3 regions of the Exiguobacterium sp. UBA5002 genome follow, and region 3 is predicted to be linked to each of the others. Evidence: riboswitches for the same ligand, from Rfam matches in the RefSeq annotation. Region 3 holds a riboswitch; each other region holds the start of a gene.

Region 1 (5,874 bases), on a different contig from region 3:
CACTGCGCTATCGCAGTGCTGATTTTTTATAGATTTTCTGGATAATCACAGAGTTCTGTAATGACGCCGTGTGAATGCCGGGGATTCATATAAATCAGTCGTCGCCCGAACGGCGTCGTTCGATACGTATCTTCTAAAAATGTTAAGCCTTGTTGTTTTGCTTCTTCAATCGCTTGATCTAAATCCTCTACACGATAAGCAATGTGATGGACACCTTTCCCGCGTTGTTTTAAAAAACGTGCGATCGGACTACCCGGACTTGTTGGCGTTAACAACTCGATGTGCGCATCATCGAACTCGATGACCGCAATATTGGAAGCGACACCAGGCGCAGGATTCGAGTACTCTTTTGTTAAAGTTCCTCCAAGTACGTTTGTATAAAATGAAATGGCTTCCTGCATGTCGCGAACAGCAATTCCAGTGTGGTCTAATTTCATATGATATCCTCCTTCTATTCGCTTCAGTTTCCCAAAAACACTTCAAAGTTGCAACGATGAGTTACCTTCCAAATGTTTCTATTACATAGAAGAGGAAAGATTTATTTAAAATGAAATATCACTGAAATATTATGGAAGAGGAATGAATGCTATAATCAAAAACGTTCTTATAAAAAAGAAAAACTATTACAGAATTTAAATTTAACTTAAATACTCTACGATAAATCATAAAACATACACTACAGAAAAAGAGGGAATACTACATGAAAAAAACGTTCGCGTCGCTCATCGTTTCCGCACTGGTTCTTTCATCAGCACCTCATTTTGCAGCAGCTGACGATTTAAGTGAACAGAAAGCCAAAAACGAACAACAGCAACAAGACAATGCTAAAAAGCAAAAAAACTTAGAGTCTTCTGTTAATCAAGAAGGTCAAAAAATCTCTAAAACACAACAAGAAGTCAATCGACTAGACGAAGCGTTGAACGAAAAAATCTTTGCTGTCGAAACAAAGGATCGTCAAATCAAAGCAACAGAACGTGAAATCGTTGAACTTGGAAAAGAAATTGAGAAATATAAAGCGAAACTAAAACGCCAAGAAAAACTACTCGGTGATCGTCTTCGTGTCATGCAAGAGAATGATGGAAACTCAATTAAATGGGAAGAAGTCATCTTTGGTGCTAAAAACGTTGGTGATCTCGTAAGCCGTGTCATGGCAGGGAAATCCATTTCAAAACAAGATGATAAAATGATCACGGATTACCAGAATACGCAAAAGCAATTAGCGGATGCGCAGCAAGAAGTAAAAGAAAAGAAAGCGCAGTTGGTCGTTGAGAAAAAAGAATTAAAACATCAACAAGCGGATCTTGAATCACAATTAAAAGAGCGGAACAAACGCTTAAAAGAACTACGTAAGAAAAAAGAAAAGTTCGAAACACAATTGATGGATGCAAAAGAAGTCCAGCAAATTTTGATTGCTCAAGAAAAAGCGATTGCAGCTGAAAAAGCAGCGCGTGAACGTGAAGCGCGAATCGAAAAAGAACGTCAAGCTCAAGCTGCACGTGAAGCAAAAGCACGAGCAGAAGCTGAAGCAGCGCAAGCAGCAACTCAGCAAGCAGCACAAGAGAAGGCAGCGCAGTCAGCAAAACCTTCTGGTTCGACAAAACAATCGGCACCAAAACCATCTACACCAGCACCAACTGCGCCAGCTCCAGCGCCGTCAGCTCCAGCGACACCTAAACCGTCACCATCATCAGGCGGACTCTTCATTCATCCAACTGCTGGTGCTGTGACACAAGGGTATGGTTCTGCAGGCGGAGAAAATGGTTATACGTTCCATAACGGGATTGACTTCGGTGGTCCAGTTGGCACGCCAATCGTGGCAGCTGCAACTGGTACAGTCATTACAGCATCAGGTGGCGGACCTTACGGAAATCACATCATGATCGCTCACCAATTGAACGGGAAGACATATACGACAGTCTATGCACATATGAGTTCATTGAACGCTAGTGCAGGTCAACGTGTCAGCCAAGGTCAACAAATCGGTACACGTGGTAGCACAGGAAACTCAACAGGTCCACACTTACACTTCGAAATTCACGTTGGTGGATACAGCTACAGTGCAACAGGTCCAGCTAACTCAGTCAATCCAATGTCGATGTTTTAATCGTAAAGAATCGTTGCATATGCAACGGTTCTTTTTTTGTCATTTTCAAAAAACAAATCATATATTACAAAAAATCGTTTTCATTTGAAATGTAAATGAAATTTTTTTGAAACGATTACGGTGCTATAATCTATTTCAGATATGAGAGAAACTTGAATACTATAATAAAATATGAAAAAAACATAAGTGAGGAAAACGATATATGCTAAAAAAACTAATTTCTACCATTGTTTTAGGAGCATTACTTATAACAGGAACGCAACCGATCGCAGCAGCGACCATTAAAGAAAAAAAGGCTGAAAATGCCGCTGAACAACGTAAACTTGAAAAAGCGATCAAAAAACAAGAAGCTAAAATCTCAAAAGAGCAACGTCAAATCAATCAAATTGACGCAGCAATCAACGAAAAGATTTTCCAAGTCTCTGAAAAAAATAAACAAATCGAACAGTTGAACGTTCGAATCGATGAGTTAAAGGTAGACATCGTCCGTTACGAAGAAATGTTACAGAAACAGGAAGAACTACTCGGTGATCGTTTGCGTGTTTTCCAAGAGAACGATGGAAACTCGATTAAATGGGAAGAAGTCATTTTTGGATCGAAGGATTTAGGTGATTTATTCAGCCGTGTCATGGCGGGGAAAAAAATCGCTGAGCAAGACGATAAAATGATTTCGGATTACATCGCAACGCAACAAAAATTAGCAGAAGCAAAACAAACGCTCGTTGAGAAAAAAGCGGAGCAAATGCAAGAAAAGAAAGTATTGCTTGAACAAAAGAAAGCGTTAAAGCTTCAAATGAAAGAACGTAGTGCCACGCTGAAGAAATTACGAAAAGGGAAGACGAAGTTCACGACAGAACTGTTAGACGCAAAAGAACTTCAAGCGACTCTCGAAGCGCAAGAACGTGCAATTGCGGCAGCGAAGGCAGCTGCTAAAGCAGCGGCTGAAAAAGCAGCAGCGGAGAAAGCGGCAGCCGAAAAAGCCGCTAAAGCGAATGCTCAAGCAGCAAAACAAGCAGGTAAGAGTTCGGAATCAACTGATTCTGTTGTCCCGCCGGTTGTTTCGAGTGGAGGGAAATTCGTTCGACCATCTTCTGGTGGAGTGTCACAAGGATTCGGACCAGCAAGCGGCGCGAACGGTTATACGTTCCACAACGGTGTTGATTTCAGTGGTTCGGTCGGATCTCCAATCGTCGCTGCAGCAGCTGGAACGGTCATTACAGCATCAGGTGGTGGACCTTACGGCAATCATGTCATGATTTCTCACTTCCTAGATGGACAAGTGTACACGACTGTCTACGCACATATGAGTTCATTATCGGTTCGTGCAGGACAAACGGTCTCTCAAGGTCAGCAAGTCGGGACACTTGGTAGTACAGGGAATTCAACAGGACCACACTTACATTTCGAACTACATGTCGGAGGCTATCAATACAGTGCCTCTTCTCCTCTAAATGCAGTCAATCCATTAGCATATCTGTAATCAAAACGGGCTTCGGCTCGTTTTTTTTTCTTCTCTATGCTACAGTTAAGGCGAAACGAATACTTGAGCAACTAGGGGAGCTGGAGGAATCCGGCTGAGAGGAAAACCAATCTGTTTTCGACCCTATTACCTGAACTGGATAATACCAGCGTAGGAAAGTTGAGCCGAACGGATACCGGAATGCGTGTATAACGCTTTCGTATAGCGTCGACTGCTTTTTTACAGCGGTCGACGCTTTTTTTTGTCGGTCACGACTCCCTTACATTGCTCGATGGGAAGGTGAAAAGAACATGAAACATGTACTGACGATTGCAGGATCCGACTCCGGTGGTGGAGCTGGGATTCAAGCAGATTTAAAAACCTTTTCGGCTTTAGGGGTTTATGGAATGAGCGTCCTGACAGCCGTCACGGCGCAAAATACGTTGGGTGTTCAAGCGGTGGAAGAGTTGTCCCCAGAAATCGTAGATGCCCAGTTAACGTCGATTTTTTCAGACATTCGTGTCGATGCGATCAAAATCGGGATGGTCTCGAATGCGCAGACGATTCGTGTCATTGCTACACATCTCCGCAAACAGACAGTTCCTATCATATTAGATCCCGTCATGGTCGCTAAAGGTGGTCATGTCCTATTGCGGACGGAAGCTGAACAAGCATTGATTTCAGAACTTCTGCCGCTTGCGACACTCGTCACACCGAATTTACCGGAAGCGGAGCGGTTAACAGGACGATCAGTGACCAATCTAGAGGAAATGCGACTGGCGATGCATCAATTGGCTACACAGACAGGGGCAGTATTACTAAAAGGTGGACATCTCTCAGGAGCTGCGACGGATTTGTTGTTTGATGGGGAAGTGGAACACCGCTTCACATCGGAACGGTTAGACAATCAACATACTCATGGAACTGGTTGTACCTTATCTGCGGCGATTGCGGCGCGGATGGCGCTTGGAGAAGATTTAACAGATAGTGTAAGACAGGCAAAGAGCTATGTCACGGAGGCAATTCGTCATGGATTTGCCCTCGGACAAGGTATTGGACCGACACATCATTTTCACTCACTTTGGAGGGATACACATGTTTACGACCATTCTTGAACACAAACCACTCATTCACCATCTGACGAACACGGTGACGATCAACGACTGCGCAAACGTCACACTCGCTGTTGGAGCATCACCCGTCATGGCGGAAGACATTCGTGAAGTAGAAGAGATGGTTAGACTCGCACAAGCTCTTGTCTTAAACATTGGTACGATTGATGCAGACATGCAAGCAGCTCAACGACTCGCAGCACGTGAAGCGGGACGTTTGAATGTCCCAATCGTTCTTGATCCAGTTGGAGCAGGGGCAACGACATTACGTACTGCCTTTTCTAAAGAACTCATTGATCTCGGGTGTACGGTCATTAAAGGAAATGCTTCTGAAATCAAGACGTTACTTGGGGAAGATGGGCGAACTAAGGGAGTCGATGCTGCGGGAGATGCAATGATGGATCGAGAAAGCATTCGTGCATTCGCTCGCAAACACCAATCTGTCCTCGTCGTGACAGGTCCGAACGACTACATCACGGATGGAACGCGTGAAATGGAATTACATGTAGGAACACCACGTTTGGGAGACATCACGGGTACGGGCTGCATGACGGCCTCCTTGATTGCGAGCTTCCTCGGTGCAGGATATACGGCATTTGAGGCGGCTGTCCACGGGACATTCGTCATGGGAAAAGCAGGAGAACAAGCAGCCTCCGCGCAAGGTCTTGGTGATTTTAAACGAGAGTTGTTCAATGCCATCAGCCTCATGACGGTGCAAGATCTGGTGGAGGTGACAGAACGTGTCAATTGATTACTCCATCTATGCAGTGACGGATCGTCGGTACCATCCTGGAGTCGCGATCGAGACGGTCGTTGAGGAAGCTGTTTTAGGTGGTGCGACGATCGTGCAATTACGGGAAAAAACAGCACAAGGAAAGGAATTCTACGATCAGGCAGTTCGGTTGAAAACACTCACGGATCGCTACGACGTTCCTTTGATCATCAATGACCGGATCGATATCGCATTACTCGTCGGAGCTGGTTTGCATATCGGACAAGAAGACATTCCTTTAATCGCAGCACGTCGCCTTTTACCAGATGCCGTGATCGGTGTGTCAGTAGCAACCGTTGCACAAGCGATTGAAGCAGAACGGGACGGAGCATCTTATTTAGGCGTGGGGTCTCTATTTGCGACGTCATCCAAAGCGGACGCTGATTCCATGTCGCACACGATGCTTCAGGCAATTCGAGAAGCCGTA
Region 2 (5,874 bases), on a different contig from region 3:
TCAAAGCGACATCCGTGTCGCCCCTTCTCAATTCGAAGAATAATTTCATCTAAAAAGAGGCCGCGGAGTCATCCACGGCCTCTTTCCTATGATTGTGCTATTCCTTAAGCGTCCGCATCATCAATAGTTCTCCTTGATGGAGCTCTACCTTCGCTTCTGACGCACACCATTCATTACTGACGGTCAAGGAACCTCCGACCGGTACTGGATGTGCATCAAGTGGATATTTGACTCCGGATAAGCTTAAAGTCGATGGTACGAGTGGAATGAACGAAAGATAATGATAGCTCCCTGCTTCGACTGCATACGTTCCCTCAGCCAAGTATCGTACCTCTTCTCGTTTCGTCACGAGTCGTGCCTCTGGGTATCGCTTCAATAGATATACATTTTGGACGGTCATGTCGAGCCGCCCACCTGTCGCCCCGATAATGAAGGTATCCTCAAACTGTTTCTTCTCTGAGACTGTACGAAGTGCCAGTTCGAGATCCGTTTCATCTTTCTCGGCCGGATGAACGATTGCCCCTTCTGGTACATAACCAAGAGAATCAAAATCACCAATCTTCAGGTCGCATGTCAGCCCAAACGATTCAATCGTCTGAACACCACCGTCGACACCAACGATAAAGTCACCTGGCTGACAAAACGTCCGTAAATCCGGCGCTTCTTCTCGCGGACCGGCACAGACGAGAATCGCCCGCATCTCAGACACCTCGTGCCGAATAACGGAGTAAGCGTGGCGCAGTCGTAAATAAAAGACCCGCAACGACACCACAAAGAACGTAAGACGGTACCATGTATGTCGCGTTATAAATCAATGAATACGGTACGACTGGACCTTCGGCATACTCAGCAAAAAAGACGATTCCACTGATGACATGACAGATATAACGGAGTCCTGCGCCTAATAACGTCGCCAGGAGAACGAACGCCATCAAGCTTTTCTTTTGTCCATTGCGCGCAGCTAGTCTGACTTGACGCGCGAACAGACCACTTAATCCGACGACACCATACGCAATCGTATAGTCAAGCATCGGTTGAACAATCGTCAAGACTTGTGGAGCGAACATCAATTGAATCGTACCCACAAGCGCTCCCGTGACGACCCCTCCGACGACACCGTGGCGAAATGCCATGACGAAGATCGGTAACATCGCTAAGCTGATTGAGCCTCCTTGTGGCATTTTGAATGGAATCAGTAAATCAAAGACGACTCCGAGACTGGCGAAGATGGCAATTTCCATCATCACTTGTAACCGTTTCATGCTATTTTCCTCCTTCATTGTACGAGAGGACGCAAAAAGGCAGTACGACGAACGCCGTACTGCCTGCGTGCGCCACATCCCTACGTCCGTTTGAACGGAACAGGTTCGAAGGGTTAAAGTCTAAAAGACTCCTCTCAGCCGCTTTTCAAGCGACACCCCTTGCGGTCATCATATTTCGTTTTCTCGTTCTTATTATACGGCAGCCCCTTGACGAATGCTAGTGATCGCTTCCGCATAATCTGGTGCATTGTAGATTGCTGATCCTGCGACGAGAACGTTCGCACCGTTATCGATGCAAAGCTTTGCCGTTTCCGGATTGACGCCACCGTCAATCTCGATTTCAAATGTCAGACCACGATCTGCTTTCATTTGTGCAAGTGCTGCGAGTTTCGGCATGACACGCTCGATGAAGGCTTGTCCACCGAAGCCCGGATTGACCGTCATCAATAAAACCATATCGACATCCTCAAGGACGTGTTCAATCGTTGATAATGGCGTATGGGGATTCAAGACGACTCCTGCCTTTGCGCCCGCTGCTTTGATTTGTTGCAAGACACGATGGACATGATTCGTCGCTTCGACGTGGAACGTCACGATGTCCGCCCCTGCTTTGACGAAATCCTCGACGAAACGTTCTGGCTGGTCGATCATCAAATGGACATCGAGAATCATATCCGTCTTTTGACGTAAGCTGCTAAGCACAGGTAATCCAAATGAGATGTTCGGTACGAACTGACCGTCCATGACATCAAAATGGATATAGTCCGCGCCTGCTGCTTCGACTGCTTTAACATCGCGTTCGAGATTCGCAAAATCTGCTGATAAGATAGATGGTGCAATTTTAATCATCTTCAATACCTCCGGGCTCGATTCTTGATTTCGTCTATAAACATACCATAGTTCTCATAACGAGAGGACATGATTTCTTGGGCTTCGACGGCTTCCTTGACGGCACAACCGGGTTCATTCAAATGCAAGCAACCTCGGTATTTGCAATCATCTTGTACAGCCACGAATTCAGGGAAACTCCACCGTACATCCTCGATTTCCATATCATACGGAAAATCGAGGTTCGAGAAACCTGGCGTATCGGCAATCAATCCTTCGGCAAGCGGCATCAATGTGACGTGGCGCGTCGTATGACGTCCGCGTCCGAGTGATTTCGAGATCGCACTTGTTTCTAAATCAAGAGAGGGTTCCAGTGCATTGAGCAATGAACTTTTCCCGACACCGGATTGTCCGGCGAGAACGCTCGTTTTTCCAGCAAGTAACGGACGGACTTGCTCAACACCTGCCAACGTCTCACTTGATGTCTCGATGACCGTATACCCAATCTTCCGGTAAGCGGCAATCGCCTCTCGGACAGCCGGTCCTTTAACATCGTCCAGCAAATCCATCTTCGTCAACAGGATGACGGGTTGAATTTCCTTCGCTTCGATCAAAACGAGAAATCGGTCGAGCAAGTGCGCTGAAAAATCAGGTTCTGCCGCCGAGACGACGAGCAATGCCTGGTCGATATTCGCGACTGGAGGGCGTACTAAAAAGTTGTCCCGCTCCTTCACTTCGAGAATATATCCCGTCTCACTTTCGATATGAAGAACGACTTCGTCTCCGACAACTGGACTGATGCCGCGTTTTCGGAAATTCCCTCTTGCCCGTGAACGGACCTCTCCTTCTGGTGTCATGACATCATAAAAGCCACCCTGCAGACGTATGATCGTTCCTTCTCGATTCTCTTCGATGCGTTGTTCCGTCATCCTATGCACTCCTTTTTCATCACATTCATTGTGCGTCTTTTGCTTGATTGTACGTGATGGTTTTTGAACGATACACCGTATCGTCTTTATAGATCGTAATTTTTCCTTCTTCTCCTGGATCAATCGTCACCGGCACGTCGAATGTCTCATCTTGATCAATCGATTCCTCGATGACGGTCCGCTTCCCTTTCGCGTCTTCCGTCTCAATCCGGATGACTTGTTTCGGTGGTTCCTCGTCCTCGTTCTCGCTGACCGCATCATAGACGACCTTTTCAGGGAACGTTGCCGTCACCGTTTTTTCTTCCTCACCTTTTGAGATGAACACAGTCACGGAGTCGTTCGGTTCGACTTGTGCTCCTGCTTGCGGGAATTGACGGATGACTTGATCGAGCTTGACGTCACTTGAAAATTCTTGTTCAAACGTGCCGTCGAGACCCATTTCATCGAGATACGCTTTTGCTTCATCACTCGATAAGTTCGTCAAATCTTTCAATTCAAAGGACGAAGTTCCTTCTGAGACAGTGATTGTAATCGTCTGTTCTTTTGCGATCACTTCCGTTCCAGCAGAAATTGACTGTCGAATCACATTTCCTCGCGCGATTTCATCCGACTTCTCTCGCTCGACTTCGACTTTTGCGAATCCTGCTTCTTTTAGCGTTGCAATTGCTTCTTTTTCAGCTTCATCCGTCACATCCGATACCTCAACCGGAGCGCTACCAGTAGAAACGACCAAATTGACTGTCGAGCCCTTCTTGACCTGTGCTTTTTCACGAGGCGTTTGACTGATGACATCGCCTTCTTCGACCGTATCGCTACTCCGTTCCGTTGTCTCGACGACAAATCCAAGTTTCTCAAGCTTCGTTTCCGCATCGTCTCCATCCGTCTTGACGACAGATGGTACGGTGACCGTTGGATCCGGCCACATCGCGAACGTCGTAGCCGCCCCACCCAGTAAAAGGAGTAACAAGAGGATGATCCACCAGCGTTTTTTCTTTTTCTTTTCCGGTGTTTTCGGTTGAACAGTTGCGACGGCGGGTGATTCTAGTTCCGCTTTTGATTCTTCTGGCACTTGGACAGGTGATAAAACCATTGTCTTTTCCATCTCATCCTCTTCTGCGCCACGGATGCTTTCATTTGCCCGTTCGTCAGACAACGCCGTCACCATATCTGCCTTAAACGCTGCGACGGACTGTTGACGGTCATGCGGTGCTTTTGCAAGCGCCTGCATGATACAGTTCTCGAGTGCTTGCGGCACTTTCGGATTCAAGACGGATGGGCGACGCGGTGTATCTTGCAGATGCTTTAAAGCGATCGCAACCGGTGAATCACCTTCGAACGGGACTTGTCCTGTGACGAGTTCGTATAAGACAGCACCAAGCGAATAGATATCCGACTTCTCATCCGCAAATTTACCTTTTGCTTGTTCCGGTGAAAAGTAATGGACGGACCCAAGAACGGACATCGTATGCGTCAGCGTCGCATTCGACATCGCCACAGCGATTCCGAAATCCGTTACTTTGACGGTACCATCTTCTCGAATCAACATGTTTTGCGGTTTGATATCGCGATGGATGATCCGGTGTGCATGGGCGTGATCAATCGCATCACAAATTTGAGCGATGATATCGACGGCCTGCGGCACAGGTAATGCTTGATTTTCACAAAATGTTTTTAATGTCATACCATCGATATACTCCATGACGATGTAATAGATGGCATCTTCTTCGCCTACATCATAGACGGCAACGATGTTTGGATGATTCAAGCTGGTAGCAGCATGCGCTTCACGTTCGAATCGACGAATGAACTGTTCGTCATGCGAAAATTCAGTCCGTAAAATCTTAATGGCAACATGACGCTTTAAAATCTCATCATAGGCTTGATAGACATTCGCCATCCCGCCACTTCCAACTAGCCGTTCTATGCGGTAGCGGTCATTTAATCGATCTCCGTATCGCATATTCAGACCCTCTTTCTTTCTTTGAACCGGATGGCGGCAATCGTAATGTTATCCGCGCCTCCTCGAGCATTCGCTTCTTTCACCAATCGTCCAACGATCTCATCAAGCGGCTCATCCTGTAAGATGATCTGTTCGATGACATCATCTGGCACTTCATCGGTCAACCCGTCGCTACAGACGAGGACGAGGTCATAGTCTGGAGCATCTCTGACTTGAATGTCGACTTCGACCGTTTCGTTCGAGCCGACCGATCGTGTGATGACATTCTTACGTGGATGATTTTCGACTTCCTCATCCGAAAGTTCCCCCATTTGTCGTAACATGTTGACGTAAGAATGATCATCCGTCAATTGTTTTAACGCCGTACCTTCAAGGGCATAGACCCTACTATCTCCAACATGACCGATGACGAGCAAATCTTCGATCCAGCATACGCAGGCAATGGTCGTTCCGACGATTGCAAGTTGCTCGTCTTTTGAAAACTGAAGAATCCGGGCATTCGCCTCGGCTACACGTTGTTCTATCCATTCAGACAATTCCATCGGACGATTTGGCATGAGTGAAAAGGATGCTTCAAATACCTCGCGAACAATTGCACTTGCGATATCGCCAGCAGCATGACCTCCCATACCGTCCGCAACGACGGCAAGACCACGTTCAGCGTTCCCGACGAGTAATACCGTATCCTCATTTTTAGTCCTGACTTTCCCAGTAGTCGAAAGGTGAGCTAACTCCATGACAGTCCTCCGTTCGTGTCAATCTTCTCGTTTTTTAAACGCGGCAATATAGAAGCCATCCGTTCCGACTGTCGTCGGTAACAACTTGAGTTCTGCTCGATCCCCGATCAAATGTCTGACGGATTCTGGCATGCGTGCCGCAAAGGATGTGTCAAAAT
Region 3 (5,874 bases):
CAAAACGCGGACTTCTTCGACCAGTTGCGGCAGAAAGCGAATCCCGGCAAGGAATCCGTAAGCAAAGCGGGGCGATAACTTCGCCTGATGGATCAAGCTCATTACGAAACGGGTCGCGTCGGTCGTCGTGACGAAAGCGAGGCTCAAGCAGACGAACGTGGCCATCCGCAAGGCAAGTAACCAGCCGTGCGCGACGCTTTCCGACGTGACATGAAACCAACCAAACGACCAAAGAATATTCGTTCCTTTGCCGAAAGCCGCCATCATCCAGAACGTCAATAAGAATAATAGACTATACGGCGCAAGTCGCTTCAAGAAATCAAAAGGACCCCATCCGGAGAGGAGTAGCAGTGCGATAGCAAAACTCAGGAATACTAACGTTTTGACCCAGTCATTCGTTGCAATCAAGGCAAACATGATCAAAAACAATCCGCTTCCCTTGATGACGGGATTGAGTTTAGCGAACGGGGACACGTTCGTTTGCATCACGTTTCACCTCCTGGAATTGGTACGAAAGTGGACGTTGTAGCTGACAGCGCTCGAGTAATGGAACGTTAGCGAATAACTCGCTTGGGCGACCGTCAAAAGCAATCCGTCCTTGCTCCATGACGAGGACACGATCCGCATACCGGGCGACGAGCTCCATATCATGCGTCGCCATGACGAGTGTCGTACCGTTCTGTTGTTCCATCTGTAACTGTTCCATTAAGCGTCGTGTCGTCAATCCATCTTGTCCGAAGGTCGGTTCATCGAGCAACAATAAGTCTTTCGTTTGTCCGAGCATCGTTGCGACGCTGAGCCGTCGTTGTTGCCCCGTACTAAGAGCAAGGGGTGACTGCTGTTTGACAGATGTCAGTTCCAGCCGTTCGAGCAACGCCGCGCGCTTAACGTTCGTCGCTGCCCGGTGGCTCCAGTCGATTTCCGCTTCGACCGTCAGCTTAAGAAACTGCAGATCCGGTTGTTGAAAGACATAGCCAACGTGCTCATAAAAGCGACGCCGGGAGTAACGATGAACCGGTCGCCCCTGGAGCTGATACGTTCCACGATTGGGAAGCAACCGCCCGAGTGTCGCAAGCAGTGTACTTTTCCCGGATCCATTTGCCCCAAGCAGCATCACCCATTCTCCTGTCTGCAGGGAAAATGTCGCATCGGTCAGCGGATATGGTGCTTTCGTCGATAATGCAGCGACGTGTAACAAAGAGCGACCAGCTGTAGCGACGGGGGAAGGCACATGAAGTCGCGCCGCTTGCGGTCCATCTATGGGTAACGTCTCTAACGTATACGGATACAAAGAGGGAACGGCAATACCTTTCGTTTGAAGCTCTTTGTAATCCTGCGGGAACAGATCCCGTGGATCTGCTGTCGCAGTAATCGATCCGTCCTCAAGTAAGACGACCTGGTCGACGTACGGCAAACAGACATCAAGTTGGTGTTCGATCAAGACGATCGTTAAATCGTGTTCTTTTTGAATTCGAAAAATCAACGCCATCAGCTCATGTTGTCCGATTGGATCAATCTGAGCCGTTGGTTCATCGAGTAATAAGATCGTCGGCTCAAGTGCTAGGACCGCTGCGAGCGCGAGACGCTGTTTCATTCCACCGGATAGACTCGCGATCGGTGTCGAGAAGGGGAGGGGGAGACCGACGAGTGCGAGTAAGCGTTCAATTCGTTCATCCATCTCCACGCGCGGAATCGAGCGATTTTCTAAACTAAAAGCGATTTCGCGTCCGATTGTCTCCATGCAGAACTGTTCTTCTGGATTTTGAAACAAGATTCCGACCGAACCGGACCGGTTAACGGTACCAGTCTGTTCGACTTCAATCGTTTCCGGTGTCAGTCCGGCAAGGGCATGAAGTAATGTCGTCTTGCCACTCCCACTTCGTCCGAGCAGAAGGGTCGTCCCTTGCTCAATCGTCAGCGATACATGATTGAGCACCGATTTCATCTGACCGGGATAGCGGATGCTGAGGTCGTCGACAGTAATCATGCGATTTCTCGTTTCGCACGTCCTGCCGCAAACCCGTTCAAGACACCAGTCGCAACAAGGCGACGGACGAGAATGGCTGCAAGCAAGCCACCGAGTAATGCGCCGCTGATCAATTGTAAGCCAGTTGTCGCAAGCAACGTCGTCGTTGTGTAGTAACCGAATCCGTTCGCGATTAGACTATAAACGATGCTACCAATCGCGGCTCCGACACCCGATAACATCAAGGTCCATGTGTCATAACGACGGTAACGCGTCATCGCGAAGACGATTTCCGCACCAAGTCCTTGGCAGACTCCGATCAGAAGAGCGGATAAACCAAAATGACTACCTGTGAACAGTTCGACGGCTGCCGCGACGACTTCCGCAATTAAAGCGGCACCTGGCTTTTGAATGATTGCTGCGACGAGCGGACTCGCAATGATCCAGATGCCAAACATCCAGTTGGCACCGACAGGACCGAAGATCGCTGAGATTGGTAACCAGAGTGTTGACCAACCAAGATAGATGACGCCGCAAGCGACGGCGAGCATCATCATGACCATGATTTCTTTCATTTTCCAGTGTTGCATTAGATACGTCCTCCTTTGAATGGGGGAGACGCCAAAAAAGACCGCCCTCCGTAAAAAAGAGAGCGGTCCTCAGAAAAACTGCGCGCAGCAGGAGTCATTGGATGTGATCGCTCCACTTTCCTACGCTAGTATGAACTAGATCAGGTTCGAAGGGTCCGAAGTGAATCGTCTCAGCCAATTGGGCTCCCCTAGTGGATATGGTAATAGGTGATACGCTGTTCACTTTAGGCAATCCAGCGCCTGTTGTCAAGACACAAAAAAACGATACGCCGCAAAGGGCGTATCGTTAAACGACTTATTTATTGTCTTCGTTCTCTTCAGCTGTTTCTTCTGAAGACGCTTCTGTTGCTTCCGCTTCGTTGTCTTCGCCAGCTTCTGCTTGTGCCTCTGCTTCCTCGATTTCTTCAAGATCCTGCTCGAGTGTCGATTCGACGACAGCTGCGACTTGAATATCGCCTTCTGTAACGATGCGGAAATCTTTTTGTTCTGGAAGATCGGCTACAGAAATCGAATCGCCGATTTCGAGGTTCGTGACGTCGACTTCGACGTTCTCTGGTAATTTATCTGGTGTAGCGGCGACTGTTACTTTAAAGAGTGTTTGTGATAGGAAGCCACCAACTTTTGCACCGGCTGCTTCGCCAACGAGTACAACGTCTGCTTCGACTTCTGTTTCTTCATCCATTTTCACGGCGATGAATTCAACGTGATCGACTGTTGGGGTGAAGACATCCATATCACGGCGATTGATCAAGACGTTAATATTTTTACCATCGAGTTTGAGTGAAATCAAGACGTTTTCACCGTTTTCTCGGACGATTTTAAGCAATTCTTTTTCTTCAAACGCGATTGGTGTACTTTCCACTTTGTAACCATACACGACGCCAAGAGCTTTTCCTTCATGACGCAATTGTTTACGGAGTGAGCGTGGACGTACCTCGCGTTTTTCGGCTGTTAAATTAACTGACATGTTCATTTCCCCCTTGAATTTGGTATAGCCCTCAAAAGGTAATGAATGTAGGAGCAGGACGAATCCTGAACAATATGAATCATGCTAAGACAATCGGTTTCAGACTCTCATGAATCTGACGCTTTCGTGACTTTGCATTTCTCTCCCAGGTCATTACGCTGATATTGAGAAACATGTGTGAGTAAGTCACCGGTTTGATGCGGTGCTAATGAGTTTATACCCCTATGTTTTAAATCCATAAACCTCTTTTTTATCTTTTCGAAGTCGAAAGACCTCCAAACCGCTTGAAATCAAGGGTTGAGAGGTCTTTCATTTTTTTCATTCTTTATGGTGATTCGTTCATTTTCACGAACTAAAACACGAACGAGACGTTCAATTTGTCGCATCGTCGTCTGTCCCATCGTCGAAATTTGAAGCCACTGATTGTAAACGAGATAGTCGCTTTCGTACTGGACGTGATACCCCTGAATACGCAGAGCGTCGCCTAAATCAGTTGCGGACGGATGAACGATCGTCAGTATTCCCGGCGCTTGTGCTTCTTGTTGTGCGAGGAGTTGTAATCCAGTTGCGCGGACGGCTTGTTCGAGATAGGTCATCTTGATTGCTGCTTGATTAAGATCGAGGGCATCAAGCGCTGCCTGACAGGCAAGCAACAGGTTCGACGAGCCGGAAAAGGCAACCCCTTCTGCGTAGAGTCCTAAATCCAGATAACGGGGAATACAGAGAGAAGGTAGGACGCGATCTGCGTGACCAATGAACGCAAGACCCGGTAAACCACCAATCGCTTTCCCGGAAACAGTCGTGACGAAAGTGCAGCCATCGTATGAGAAATGTCCGGTTCCAACAGCGCTGATCGCATCGACGACGAGTGCAGTTCGTTCATCTAACAGCACTTTTACTGCATCAAGATCATAGAGAACACCCGTTGACGTCTCACAATGCGTCAACCAGATCCAGTTGTATGCCGTTTGCCTCAATTGATGAGCGAGTTGCTTCAAGTCGATCGGGTGACCGGGGGGAAGCGTATGGACATCAAAGGACTTGCCGGCACGTGCCGCGTGATCAATCAAGCGTTGACCGAACTCGCCGCCGTTCAGGATCAATCCATGTCCAGTGAGTTGTTGCGCGACAATATCATTGGCGAGCGTACCGCTGCCGACGGCCATCGAGACATGTGGCAAATCCAGCAACTGACACATTCGGCCACGTAAATCTTGATCGAGCTGCCGCATCGAGGCCGTACGGTGTGGACGCGGTGCTTGTTGCGCCGCTTGACGGACCGTCGGCGCAACCTCGACCGGACCGGCTAGAAAATGCAGGGGACGTAAGACATCCGCGATGACGGATCGTTCATATGTTGCGCGCGACAACAACATCGGTACAAACTGAGCATCGCCACTGCCAAGCGTTGGTGCAATCGGTGTGAAGCCGAACCGCGCGTATAGTTTTGCTTCTCGCGTCGTACCACTGATATAGACATGATCAATCGTCTCCCGCTCGAGGTAGACCATTAAAAAGCGCATCAATTGCATGAACGTACGACTATTGCGGTATTCGGGACGAACGCTAAGTAAGCGGATTTCCGCTGGGTCCGTCAGTGTCTCTTCTAGCGTCACGCCCTTTTCCTCAAGCGAAAAGGGACGATGCTTTCGAATGGCGATCATCGCGACGAGTCGATCGTCTTCCTTACCGATCAAGTAAGTGTTCTGATCATGGAATCGATCAATTCGTTTCCGTTCGATGTTCGGTTGATGTTGCGGAATCTCTTCTGTAAAGGTGAGGTAGTTCAATTCATGGATTGCTTCCGCATCGTCCGCAGTTGCAATGGAAAAGTCGATCATGGAGACGTCCTCCTTATGTAATGGCTGGCTTGTGGAGTGCATCATGAGCCCACAGGACAAGTAGACTTACGGCAACGGTACACAAGATATTGACTGACCCTGCGTCTAAGAAGACGGGTAGTAACGGAAGTAAAACGACCGGAATAAGCCCCGCTTTGACACTATCTTTCGTTACGAGATAAGACAAACCGAGTATGCCTAATCCGGCAAGATATGCCCATGGCGTGATAGCGAAGACGATTCCGGAAAATACAGCGTACCCTTTACCGCCGCGTCGTGGGTGAAACAACGGAAACAAGTGACCGATGAGCACGGCGAGGGCGACCGGATAAAACGTGTCAGTGATCTGCAACGCAAAGACTGTCTTCGCGGCATCAAACAGATAAACGAATAAAAAGGCCGGAAGCCCACCGGCACGATGGGCATTGCGGGCACCGATGTTTCCGGAACCGACCTGTGCCAAATCGGTACGACTAATGTACTTAAAGAGCGTACCACCTAAAATACTAC

What was found. A riboswitch is a leader RNA that binds a small molecule or an ion and turns the genes downstream of it on or off. The one in region 3 is predicted to bind thiamine pyrophosphate.
Region 1: it holds a riboswitch for thiamine pyrophosphate, as region 3 does, so the genes downstream of both, thiD (bifunctional hydroxymethylpyrimidine kinase/phosphomethylpyrimidine kinase) here and B4C70_RS02460 (ECF transporter S component) in region 3, are expected to answer to the same signal.
Region 2: it holds a riboswitch for thiamine pyrophosphate, as region 3 does, so the genes downstream of both, thiT (energy-coupled thiamine transporter ThiT) here and B4C70_RS02460 (ECF transporter S component) in region 3, are expected to answer to the same signal.

The regions. Positions count from the first base shown of each region.
Region 1 is NZ_DGYQ01000045.1:99,310-105,183, forward strand. Features, by position in the region: gene B4C70_RS13675 (VOC family protein) at 27-437, opposite strand; gene B4C70_RS13680 (murein hydrolase activator EnvC family protein) at 701-2,104, shown strand; gene B4C70_RS13685 (murein hydrolase activator EnvC family protein) at 2,307-3,584, shown strand; TPP riboswitch at 3,648-3,758, shown strand; gene thiD (bifunctional hydroxymethylpyrimidine kinase/phosphomethylpyrimidine kinase) at 3,875-4,678, shown strand; gene thiM (hydroxyethylthiazole kinase) at 4,659-5,426, shown strand; gene thiE (thiamine phosphate synthase) at 5,416-5,874, shown strand, end outside.
Region 2 is NZ_DGYQ01000026.1:35,224-41,097, forward strand. Features, by position in the region: gene B4C70_RS07365 (amino acid permease) at 1-43, shown strand, start outside; gene B4C70_RS07370 (thiamine diphosphokinase) at 98-700, opposite strand; gene thiT (energy-coupled thiamine transporter ThiT) at 702-1,262, opposite strand; TPP riboswitch at 1,323-1,432, opposite strand; gene rpe (ribulose-phosphate 3-epimerase) at 1,455-2,111, opposite strand; gene rsgA (ribosome small subunit-dependent GTPase A) at 2,114-3,019, opposite strand; gene pknB (Stk1 family PASTA domain-containing Ser/Thr kinase) at 3,045-4,979, opposite strand; gene B4C70_RS07395 (Stp1/IreP family PP2C-type Ser/Thr phosphatase) at 4,982-5,716, opposite strand; gene rsmB (16S rRNA (cytosine(967)-C(5))-methyltransferase RsmB) at 5,735-5,874, opposite strand, start outside.
Region 3 is NZ_DGYQ01000013.1:58,585-64,458, forward strand. Features, by position in the region: gene B4C70_RS02450 (energy-coupling factor transporter transmembrane component T family protein) at 1-486, opposite strand, end outside; gene B4C70_RS02455 (ABC transporter ATP-binding protein) at 458-1,987, opposite strand; gene B4C70_RS02460 (ECF transporter S component) at 1,984-2,556, opposite strand; TPP riboswitch at 2,657-2,756, opposite strand; gene B4C70_RS02465 (50S ribosomal protein L25/general stress protein Ctc) at 2,852-3,523, opposite strand; gene B4C70_RS02470 (GNAT family N-acetyltransferase) at 3,814-5,364, opposite strand; gene B4C70_RS02475 (glycerol-3-phosphate acyltransferase) at 5,378-5,874, opposite strand, start outside.